2 regions of the Streptomyces sp. BA2 genome follow, and region 2 is predicted to be linked to the other one. Evidence: riboswitches for the same ligand, from Rfam matches in the RefSeq annotation. Region 2 holds a riboswitch; the other holds the start of a gene.
What was found. Region 2 has a riboswitch for cyclic di-AMP ahead of E5671_RS40420 (C40 family peptidase). Riboswitches for the same ligand answer to the same signal wherever they lie in the genome.
Positions count from the first base shown of each region.

Region 1: it holds a riboswitch for cyclic di-AMP, as region 2 does, so the genes downstream of both, E5671_RS33750 (M23 family metallopeptidase) here and E5671_RS40420 (C40 family peptidase) in region 2, are expected to answer to the same signal.

Region 1 covers NZ_WSRO01000002.1:6,868,052-6,873,345, reverse strand. The annotation lists gene E5671_RS33765 (bifunctional acetate--CoA ligase family protein/GNAT family N-acetyltransferase) at 1-1,124, opposite strand, end outside; gene E5671_RS33760 (HPr family phosphocarrier protein) at 1,250-1,531, shown strand; gene E5671_RS33755 (GntR family transcriptional regulator) at 1,698-2,384, opposite strand; gene E5671_RS33750 (M23 family metallopeptidase) at 2,598-3,398, opposite strand; cyclic di-AMP (ydaO/yuaA leader) riboswitch at 3,411-3,574, opposite strand; gene E5671_RS33745 (insulinase family protein) at 3,795-5,180, opposite strand; gene E5671_RS33740 (M16 family metallopeptidase) at 5,177-5,294, opposite strand, start outside.
Region 2 covers NZ_WSRO01000002.1:8,437,351-8,442,644, reverse strand. The annotation lists gene E5671_RS40435 (amidase) at 1-192, opposite strand, end outside; gene E5671_RS40430 (ATP-dependent Clp protease proteolytic subunit) at 356-991, shown strand; gene E5671_RS40425 (hypothetical protein) at 999-1,307, shown strand; cyclic di-AMP (ydaO/yuaA leader) riboswitch at 1,643-1,835, shown strand; gene E5671_RS40420 (C40 family peptidase) at 1,839-2,312, shown strand; gene E5671_RS40415 (DUF6328 family protein) at 2,496-3,062, shown strand; gene E5671_RS40410 (LysE family translocator) at 3,040-3,669, opposite strand; gene E5671_RS40405 (LysR family transcriptional regulator) at 3,798-4,709, shown strand; gene E5671_RS40400 (ATP-binding protein) at 4,698-5,165, opposite strand.

The DNA of each region.
Region 1 (5,294 bases), 1.6 Mb from region 2:
GCACCGGACTGGGTGAAGAGGCCGATCCTGCCGCGCTCGGGAGGATGCGGGGCGAGCGACGCGTTGAGCCGCACCTCGGGCGACGTGTTGATGACGCCGAAGGCGTTCGGGCCGAGGATGCGCGTGCCGTACGACCGCGCCTGGCGCACCAGTTCGCGCTGCCTCTCCCGCCCTTCGGGACCGCTCTCCGCGTACCCGGCGGAGATCACGACGAGCCCGAGCACCCCGCGCTCACCGCACTCGGCGACGGCCTGCGGCACCCGCTCGGCGGGCACGGTGACGACGGCGAGCTCGACGGTCTCGTCGATGTCCCGCACGGAGCGGTACGCGGGCACACCGTCGACCTCGGCCTCCTCCCCCTCCTCGAAGTCGAAGGCGCTGTTCACCGCGTACAGCCGCCCCGTGAAGCCCGCCTCGCGCAGGTTGCGGAGCACGCTGCGCCCCACGCCGCCCGGCGTGCGCCCGACGCCGATCACGGCGACCGACTTCGGCGTGAGCAGCCGCTGCACCGACCGCGCCTCGGCCCGCTGCTCACGGGCGCGCTGCACGGCAAGGGAGCGGTCCGTCGGCTCCAGATCGAATTCGAGACGTACGACGCCGTCCTCGAAGCTGCGCTTCTGCTGGTAGCCCGCGTCCGTGAAGACCTTGATCATCTTGGTGTTGGCGGGCAGCACCTCGGCGGCGAAGCGGCGGATGCCGCGCTCCCTGGCGACGGCGGCGATGTGTTCGAGGAGCGTGGAGGCGACACCCCTGCCCTGGTGGGCGTCCTGCACGAGGAAGGCGACCTCGGCCTCGTCGGCGGGCGCGCTGGCGGACATGCCGCGCTCGTCGATGCGGTCGAAGCGCACGGTGGCGATGAACTCGCCGCCCACGGTGGCCGCGAGACCCACCCGGTCCACCTGGTCGTGGTGCGTGAAGCGGTGCACGTCCTTGGCGGACAGGCGGGGGTAGGGCGCGAAGAAGCGGTAGTACTTCGACTCGTCGGAGACCTGTTCGTAGAAGCTGACCAGGCGCTCCGCGTCCTCGGCCGTGATCGGCCTGATCCGGGCGGTGCCTCCGTCACGCAGGACGACATCGGCTTCCCAGTGGGAGGGGTATGCGTGCCGGTCCGACGGGGTCTGCATGGGCCCAGGGTACGGGTCGCGGGGGCGCCTTGGCCGGGGCACGCTAGGAGTCGTCGGCAGAGCACCCGTGACGGCATGAGACACTGGTCTAGACAAGTGTGAGACACCTGGAAGGGCAGCAACACATGGCTGAGCGCCGCGTCAACGTCGGCTGGGCCGAGGGCCTTCACGCCCGACCCGCCTCCATCTTCGTCCGCGCGGCCACCGCCGCGGGCGTCCCCGTGACGATCGCCAAGGCTGACGGCAACCCCGTGAACGCCGCCTCCATGCTCGCGGTGCTCGGTCTGGGCGCGCAGGGCGGCGAGGAGATCACCCTCGCCTCCGACGCCGAGGGCGCGGACGCCGCTCTCGACCGTCTGGCGAAGCTGGTCGCGGACGGCCTCGAGGAACTCCCCGAGACCGTCTAGTAAAGACTGGTACTCATACGCTGAAGGGCCCGCCCGAAATAGGGGCGGGCCCTTCAGCGTTTTTACTGCTTCTGCCGCCGCCCCGTTTACCGAGCATCCCGCATTGAATTCGGGCAGCAGAAATAATGCCCCGCCGAATAGCACTTCTTTGTATACGGCGCCTCTGTTAAAGGCGCAGACCCGCAGTGTTTACGGAATGTTGCGAACCCCTCACACCCGGGAGATTGCGCCCGAGGCGCAGCCGGTGCGCGGCCGTCGTCCGCTCCGTGTGCGCGGCGGTGAGCGACCTGGCCCGCTCCGCGTCCCCGCGGGCGACCGCGTCGACGATCGCGGCGTGCTCGGCCCAGGCCTCGGCGGGGGCGGCCGACGTCTCGACCACGTACATCCAGGCGATCTTGTGCCGGAGCTGGGTGAGCAGTGCCGTGAGGCCCTGGCTGCCGGATGCCTGGGCGAGCGTCTCGTGGAACCAGCCGCCCAGGGAGCGCAGATCCTCACTCCGACCGCGCCTCGACCGCTCCTGGCCGAGCCTGACGAGGCCGCGCAGGACCTTCAGGTGCGCCTCCGTGCGACGCTGTGCGGCGCGGGCCGCGCCCAGCGGCTCCAGGAGCGCGCGTATCTCCAGGAGGTCGGCCGCCTCCTGCTCGGTGGGCTCCGCGACGCACGCGCCCGCGTGCCTGCGCGTGACGACGAACCCCTCGGCCTCCAGGGTGCGCAGGGCCTCGCGCACGGGGACGCGGGAGACCCCATAGCGGCGCGCCAGTAGTTCCTCGGTGAGCCGGCCACCCCGTTCGTAGACACCGGAGACGATGTCGTCCCGGATGGCCGTGCATACCGAGTGCGCGGGAATGCGCATGCCTGACCTCCGCCTTAATCCCCGCGAAACGCGGTCGATCGACGCCTGTTCAGCGACTCTATTGCAGAACGGCTGAATTTCCGACGGTCGGCCGAAATCCAGGGATACTTTTGGCCAAAGGAGATACGAGAACGGCGAAAGCCCCGGCTCTCGACGAGCCGGGGCTTTCGTTGAATCAGGTGCGCTTCGCGCGACCGCCTGGATCGGCGTGGATCAGACGTTGACGCCGTGCGAGCGGAGGTAGGCGACCGGGTCGATGTCCGTGCCGTAGTCCGCGCCGGTGCGGGCCTCGAAGTGGAGGTGCGGGCCGCTGGAGTTGCCGGTGGAGCCGGAGAGGCCTATCTGCTGGCCCGGGGTGACCGCCTGGCCGACCGTGACACCGAGGGACGACATGTGGCCGTACTGGGTGTACGTGCCGTCGTTCATCTTGATGACCACGTTGTTGCCGTAGGCGCCGCCCCAGCCGGCCTCGACGACGGTGCCGGAGCCGACCGCGTGGACCGAGGTGCCGGACGCGGCGTGGAAGTCGACGCCGGTGTGGCTGCCGGAGGACCACATGGCGCCGCCGGTCTGGTAGCCCGTGGAGATGGACGAGCCGGTGATCGGCGATACGTAGCTGTTGAGGCGCTTGCGCTCGGCCTCGCGAGCGGCACGCTCCTTGGCCTCGCGCTCCTTCTTGGCCTTGGCCTTCGCCTCGGCCTCGGCCTTGCGCTTCGCCTCTGCGGCCTTCTTCTTGGCGGCCTCTTCGGCCTTCTTGGCGGCTGCGGCGTCGTCGGCGGCCTGCTGCTGGGCAGCGGCCTGCGCGTCGATGCTCTGGGCGAGCGAGTCGCCCACGGAGATGGCCTGGGTGAGGCCGGTGTGCTCAAGAGCCGCGTCGTCGGCGGCGAGCGCCGGAGCGGCCAGGCCTCCGATGACACCAGTGGTGGTGAGGGCGGCGACGCCCGCCACGTTCGCGGTCGTACGCGTGAGGCGGCTCGGGCGACGGTGCTTCCCGGTGGCACGGGTGAACGCCATGAAGCGGCTGATCCTTTCCTTCCTTCTCGCCTACCGGGTTAGCTGACGGGTTCGGAGCAGGAAGGTCTCCTACGGGTCCCTCACCTCACGGCGAGGTTCCCGATTCACCCCAAGGGGACATGTGGGTCCCCGGCTCCCCTGGCTCGCGCCGTACGGGGACTCGGCGATGACTGTCCGGTGCCGCGGGTGCGGCGTACTGCATGACGAACAGCCGGACCAGACGCTAAGCGGGGCGTCTTTCAAACGACAAACGGATCAGAGCTTTTGTAGCGCACGCCACAGGTCAGACACGTAACCTCCATACCAATTCGGACATATGAGGGCCCCAGTGGCGTTTTCTCGCCACTGGGGTCCCGATATGTCCTGACTGCCCCTCAGCCCGCAGTCACCCCGCGCTCACCCCGTGACCACACTCACTTCACCGATGCCGAGCGCCCTGACGGGCTCCTCGATCTGCGCGGCGTCACCGACGAGCACCGTCACGAGACGGTCCCCGGGGAAGGCGCTCACCACGGCGGCTGTGGCCTCCACGGTGCCGGTGGCGGCCAACTGGCGGTACAGCTGGGCCTGGAAGTCGTCCGGTAGGTGCTGCTCGACCTGGTCGGCGAGAGTGGCCGCGACGGACGCCGCCATCTCGTACTTGAGCGGGGCCACACCCACCAGGTTCTGGACAGCCACGTCGCGTTCGGCGTCCGTCAGGCCGTCGGCCGCGAGGGTGCGCAGGACCTTCCACAGGTCGTCGAGGGCCAGACCCGTGGACTCGGTGTCCACGGAGCCGCTGATGGCGAGCATCGCGGCGCCGCTGCCGTCCGGAGCGGACCGCAGGACCTGGGCGAACGCCCGTACGCCGTAGGTGTATCCCTTCTCCTCGCGCAGGACGCGGTCCAGGCGTGAGGTGAGGGTGCCGCCCAGGCAGTACGTGCCGAGCACCTGCGCGGGCCAGACGCGGTCGTGCCGGTCCGGTCCCACGCGGCCGATGAGCAACTGCGTCTGGACGGCGCCAGGGCGGTCCACGATGACGACACGGCCTGTGTCGTCCGCCGTCACCGGGGGCACCGGACGCGGCTCGGCGGTGCCGCCCGTCCAGGCGCCGATGGTGTCGGCGAGGACGACGTCCAGGTCGATGCCGGTCAGGTCGCCCACGACGACCGCGGTCGCCGTGGCGGGACGCACGTGCTTCTCGTAGAAGGTGCGCACCGCTGCCGAGTCGATGGCCGTGACCGTCTCCTCGGTGCCCTGGCGGGGGCGCGACATGCGTGAGGTCGCCGGGAAGAGCTGCCGGGAGAGCTCCTTGGCGGCGCGGCGTGCCGGGTTCGCGGCCTCGTGCGGGATCTCGTCCAGGCGGTTGCGTACGAGGCGTTCGATCTCGCTGTCCGCGAAGGCGGGGGCGCGCAGGGCGTCGGAGAGCAGGCCGAGCGCCTTCGGGAGGCGGGAGACCGGGACTTCGAGGGAGACGCGGACGCCGGGGTGGTCGGCGTGCGCGTCCATGGTGGCGCCGCAGCGGTCGAGTTCGGCGGCGAAGTCCTCGGCGGAATGCTTGTCGGTGCCTTCGTTGAAGGCCCGCGCCATGATCGTGGCGACGCCGTCCAGGCCCTCGGGTTCGGCGTCCAGCGGCGCCTCCAGGTGGACCTCGACGGCGACGACCTGCTGGCCGGGGCGGTGGCAGCGCAGCACGGTGAGGCCGTTGTCCAGAGTGGCGCGCTCGGGCGCGGGGAAGGCCCACGGCCGTGCGGTGCCCGCCTGGGGCTGCGGGTGGAACTGCATCGTTGCGGCCTCGGTCACTTCGCGGCCTCCTCTTCGTCCTCGTCGGTGGCTTCGGCGGCCTCAGGGGCGATGGGCTCGTACACGAGCACCGCGCGGTTGTCGGGGCGCAGGCGGGCCGCAGCGGCCGCCTTG
Region 2 (5,294 bases):
GTCGGCGGTGTGCGCCTCGGCGAGCGCGCGCTCCGCCACGAGGGTCACCACCGCGTTCACGGCGCCGTCGACCTGCTCGATCCGGTCCAGATGCGCCTGGACGACCTCGCGCGCGGACAGCTCGCGGGCGCGGATCCTGGCAGCGAGTTCGCGGGCGGTGAGGTGGACGAGCTCGGAGGCTTCAGGGCTCATACGACGGCGCTTTCGGCTCGGGGCGGCGGAGATCGCGACGAGGCGGAGTATGCCCACGTCGCCGGATCCCCCGAACATGCCCCCACCAAGGTTACGTACGTCCTGTACATTTTTTACAGGAAGCCTTGGGGAGCAGCCGACCCCGGCAGAGGAGAGACGTGCCATGAACCGACCGTTCGCCCGCTATGTCCTGCCCGAGTTCACCGAACGCACCAGCACGGGGCAGCGGACCCTCGATCCGTATTCGAAGCTCTTTGAGGAACGCATCGTCTTCCTGGGGACGCCGATCGACGACACGTCGGCCAACGACGTGATGGCGCAGTTCATGCACCTCGAATATCTGGCGCCCGACCGCGACATCGCGCTCTACATCAACTCCCCCGGCGGCTCGTTCAGCGCGATGACCGCGATCTACGACACTATTCAGTTCGTCACCTGCGACGTGGAGACGACGTGCCTCGGGCAGGCCGCGTCGTCGGCCGCCGTCCTGCTGGCCGCGGGCACCCCCGGCAAACGGTTCGCGCTGCCCGGCGCCCGGGTGCTGATCCATCAGCCTTCGCTCGCCGAGCCGGTCCACGGCCAGACGTCCGACCTGGCGATCCAGGCCGACGAACTCCTGCGCACCCGCGCTCAACTGGAGAAGCTGCTCGTCCAACACACGGGCCAGAGCGCGGAACGCGTCGCGGCCGACATCGAGCGGGACAAGATCCTCAGTGCGTCCGAGGCAGTTGACTACGGCCTGGTGGACCGGATCATCCCGAGCCGCAAGTCGTCCCTGCGCACGCCGGACGCGGGGTGAACCGCCGATGCTGCCACCCGAGCTCCCTCCGCTGCCCGCACTCACCCGCGCCGAGGGCGAGTTGATCGACCGCTACCTCGAAGTGGTCGACCTGGTGGGCCGGATCAACCCCGCCCGAGCCTCGGACACCTACGGCGGACTGCGCGCCGCCCAGGCCCTCGTCGGCAGGGCCAGTGCCCTGCGGGACGCGCTGACGCTCATGCATCAACGGGGCGAGAGCGCCGTGCACGCACCGACACTGGCCCGGGCACTGCGGGTCCTCGACGGAGAGCGGCGGTCCGGACGGGTCATCGTGCCGCCCTCGTCGCCGTCCTGAGCACCCGTCACCTCCTCCTCCGAAGCCCGAGGCGTCCGGGGCCGATCTCAAACGAACCAAACGGGCTACCTCGTTCGGCGTAGACATGCGTCGTTGTTCGGGCCGTCTTCAGTTGCGTCAGATGTGTACGCGGGGGCCGGAATTCCTCGTTCCGGTGCTGGTCGAACGATCGTCTGGTGCCGTGACCGGATCCCGAAACCGACCTTGTCCACCCGAACGGTTCAGCCGTGAGGAGCCTCACAAAACGCCGTTTCGGCTCGGAATTCTTGCCCTTGACGGGTCAAGATCCCTTCCGACGACAAGCCCCCGCCACAGCGGCGGGGCGGTCCGGGCGGACGCCGAATCCTGCCGCCGCCCGGATGACCGGTCGACATCGGTGCATCGGCAGGAGTGGAGGACCCAGGCATGACGGGTCGGTCCGGAAGGTCCGGACGACGACCCTTGGGGTGAAGCCGCACACCGCGGCCGGGCAACTTTGTCAGCCCGAATCCGACAGGTCATCCTTCACAGGCGGTTGACGAAGGGTTGCGCATGACCGCGCTGAATCATGTTCCGTCGCTGCTCACCAGGGCCGGTTCCGTATCGGCCCTCACGCTCGCCGTCGTAGGCGGCACCCTCGTGGCCCCGGGGCTCACGTCGGAGGCAGAGGCCGCGACACACGGGACGAAGGCGCTCAAGATCGCCGCCTCCAAGAAGGGCTCGCCGTACCGCTACGGAGCGACGGGGCCCAACCGGTTCGACTGCTCGGGCCTGACGCAGTACTCGTTCAAGCGCGCGGGCAAGAAACTGCCACGCACCGCCGGACAGCAGTACAACAAGACCCGCCACGTCTCCGCGTCCAACCGCGCCCGCGGCGACCTGGTCTTCTTCCACTCGGGCCGGAACGTCTACCACGTAGGCATCTACGCGGGGAAGGGCCGGATCTGGCACGCCCCCAAGTCGAACACCGTGGTGCGGCTCGAGAAGATCTGGACGAAGAGCGTCTCGTACGGCCGGGTGCGCTGATGGCCCGTCACTGATCCCCGGTAGCTGACCTGTCGGAGGGCGGTGGCGGTGGCCTCACGGCCGCTGCCACCGCTCGGTCGCCGCTCGGTCGGCGCTCGGCCACCGCTCAGTCGGCGCTCAGTCGGCGCTCTGATCGGCGCGCCCGCCAGGCGTGGAGCGCGTCGACGCGGATACTCGTGCGCCATGGCCGAAAACAACAGTTCTTCCACTGCGGGTGAACCATCGCGCAACGAGACGCGCTTCGAACGTGCCGATCGCAATTTCTCGGAGATCCTCCAGGAACTGCGGGTCACGCAGGCCGGGGTGCAGATCCTCTTCGCGTTCCTGCTGACGCTCGCCTTCACCGAGCGCTTCCCCTCGCTCGACACGATGCAGCGCGCCACCTACGTGACCACGCTGCTGCTCGCCGTCCTCGCCGCGGCGTTGTTCACCGCTCCGGCCGCCGTGCACAGGTGGCTGTTCGGGCAGCACGCCAAGCCGCTGATCGTGCGGGTGTCGTCCCGCCTCGCCGGCGTCGGTCTGGGGGTCCTGGTGTTCGCGGTCTCCGGCGCCGTACTCCTGGTCGTCGACGTGGCGGTGGGCAGGACCGGCGGGATCATCGCGAGCGCGGGCACGCTGGTGGTGTGCGCGGGCCTGTGGGGCCTGCTCCCCCTCCTGGTGCGTGGCGCGGCGGACAAGAACGAGGACGAGGGCGACGACGGCAAGGCATCGGGCACGTCGCACGACATCAGGCGACCAGGGCCTCGGTGAGGAGCACCAGGCCGAGCACGCTGAGCGCGACGCCGGTGCCGCCCTCGATGGCGCGGGCCGTGCGCGGCCTGCGCAACCACCGCCCGAGGCGGTCGACCAGGAGCGCGACGACCGGGAACCACACCAGGGCGAGGGCCACGATGATGGACGCGAGCAGCAGTGTCCTCGGCATCGCGGGGCTGCCCGCGGGGACGAACTGGGGCAGCACGCTGAGGAAGGTGATGGGCGCCTTGGGATTGAGGGCGTTGGTGAAGAACCCCTGCCGCAGGCTGCCCCCGACCGCCTCCTGTCCCGCACCCTCCCGGGCGCCGAAGCTCTCCAGCGGCCGCGCCGCCGACCGCAGCGCGCGATACCCGAGGTAGAGCACATAGGCCCCGCCCGCGGCCTGCAACGCCCGGAAGAGCGTGGGAACCGCCGCGAGGACCGCCGCGACCCCGGCCACCGCGAGCGCCGTGTGCACCAGGAGCCCGCCCGCCACACCGATCGCGCAGGTGACCCCGGCGCGGCGGGAGGCGAGGGCGTTGCGCACCACGACGGCGAAGTCGGCACCCGGCATGGCGACCATGCCCGCGGCGACTCCGGTGAAGGCGACCAGTTGTGCGTCCATGGCGTCAAGGCTGGCGTACTTCTGCCTTCAGCAGGTATGTGGAATATCCTGGGTCTGCCTTAAGCAGGCCTTTAGCCCCACGCCGACGGACACCGCACCTCCCGCCGGCTCCTGCACCGGGAGAGACCATGTACGACCCGACGCGGCTCGCCGCACTGGTGGCGGTCTCCGAGGCCGGGTCGATCACCCGCGCCGCCGAACGCCTCGGCTACACCGTGCCCGCCCTCTCCCAGCAGCTGGCCAAGCTGGAACGGGAGGCGGGCACCGCGCTCCTGGTCCGGCACCACCGTGGCGCACGGCTGACCGGTGCCGGTGAGCTGCTGCTCGCGCGGGCGCGCAGGGTCCTTGACGAGATGGAGCAGGCCCGGCACGAACTGGCCCAGCTTGCGGGCCTTTCCGGCGGCAGGCTGCGCGTGGGGACCTTCACCACGGCCGGGATCCATCTGGTGCCGCCCGCGCTGACCGCGTTCCGCCGCGCCCATCCGGACATCGATCTGACGGTACGGGGCTATGAACCGCCGCTCGGCATCGCGGCCGTGGCGGCGGGCGAGGTCGACCTGGCCCTCACGCACACGTACGAGCCCGCGGATCCGGTGCCGCTGCCCGCGTCCGTGACCGCGGAGCCGATCCTGGTCGAGGAGCTCGTCCTGGTGACCTCCCCCGGACACGCGCTCGCGAACTCCCCCTCGCGGCTGCCCCTGAGCGAGCTCGCCGGTCAGCCGCTCATCAGCATGGCGCCGACGCATCCGCCACGGCAGGGCGTGGAGTCCGCGCTCGTGCGGGCCGGCGCGACGCCCTCGGTCCTGGTCGAGACTCCGGGCTACGCGCTGGTGTGCGCGCTCGTCAGCGCCGGGCTCGGCGTCGCCGTCGTACCGGAGATGGTGGCGCGGACGGCGGCGACACCGGTGGGGACGAGGCCGCTGGAGCCCGGCAGTCTGCGCCGCACGATCTCGGTCGTCCACCGCGTCGACGAGCCGCATCCGGCGGCGGACACCTTCCGGGCCCTGCTCCGGGGTGCCTTCGGACGCTCAGCGGGGTGAGGGCGAGGCCGAGGGCGCCGTGGCCCCGTCGCGGACCGGCGCGGTCCACGGCAGCGCGATCCAGACGGTCTTGCCGCCCTCGGGGGTGGGCGCGACCGACAGCCTGCCGCCGCACTCCATGGTCAGCCAGCGGATGATCACCAGGCCGCGGCCGTTGTCCTGCTGGACTGCGGCGGGCAGCCGCTTGGGGTAGCGGGGATGGCTGTCGGTCACGCCGATGCGCAGCTGCTCGTCCCGGTCCAGCTCGATGTCCACCCTGAAGGTGGGCGACTCGCCCCGGGTGTGCTGGACGGCGTTCGTGGCCAGTTCGGAGACGATGAGCCGGACCGTGTCGGCCGCTTCGGTCTCGCCCGGCAGGCCCCACTCGGCAAGGATGCTCGAGACGTATTTGCGGGCCGCGGAGACCGAGGCAGGATCGCTCGGCAGGGTGACGGATGCTTCCTGAAGGTCTGCCATGGCGACGTTGTCCCTTTCCCACCGGGGCTCGGCTCCGACCCGTAGCGAAGGCACGAGGACAGTCCCGGAATGGTGCTTCGCGCCAGCCTGCCACTCTTGGACCCCTCACAGGTGTCCATCCACCAAGAT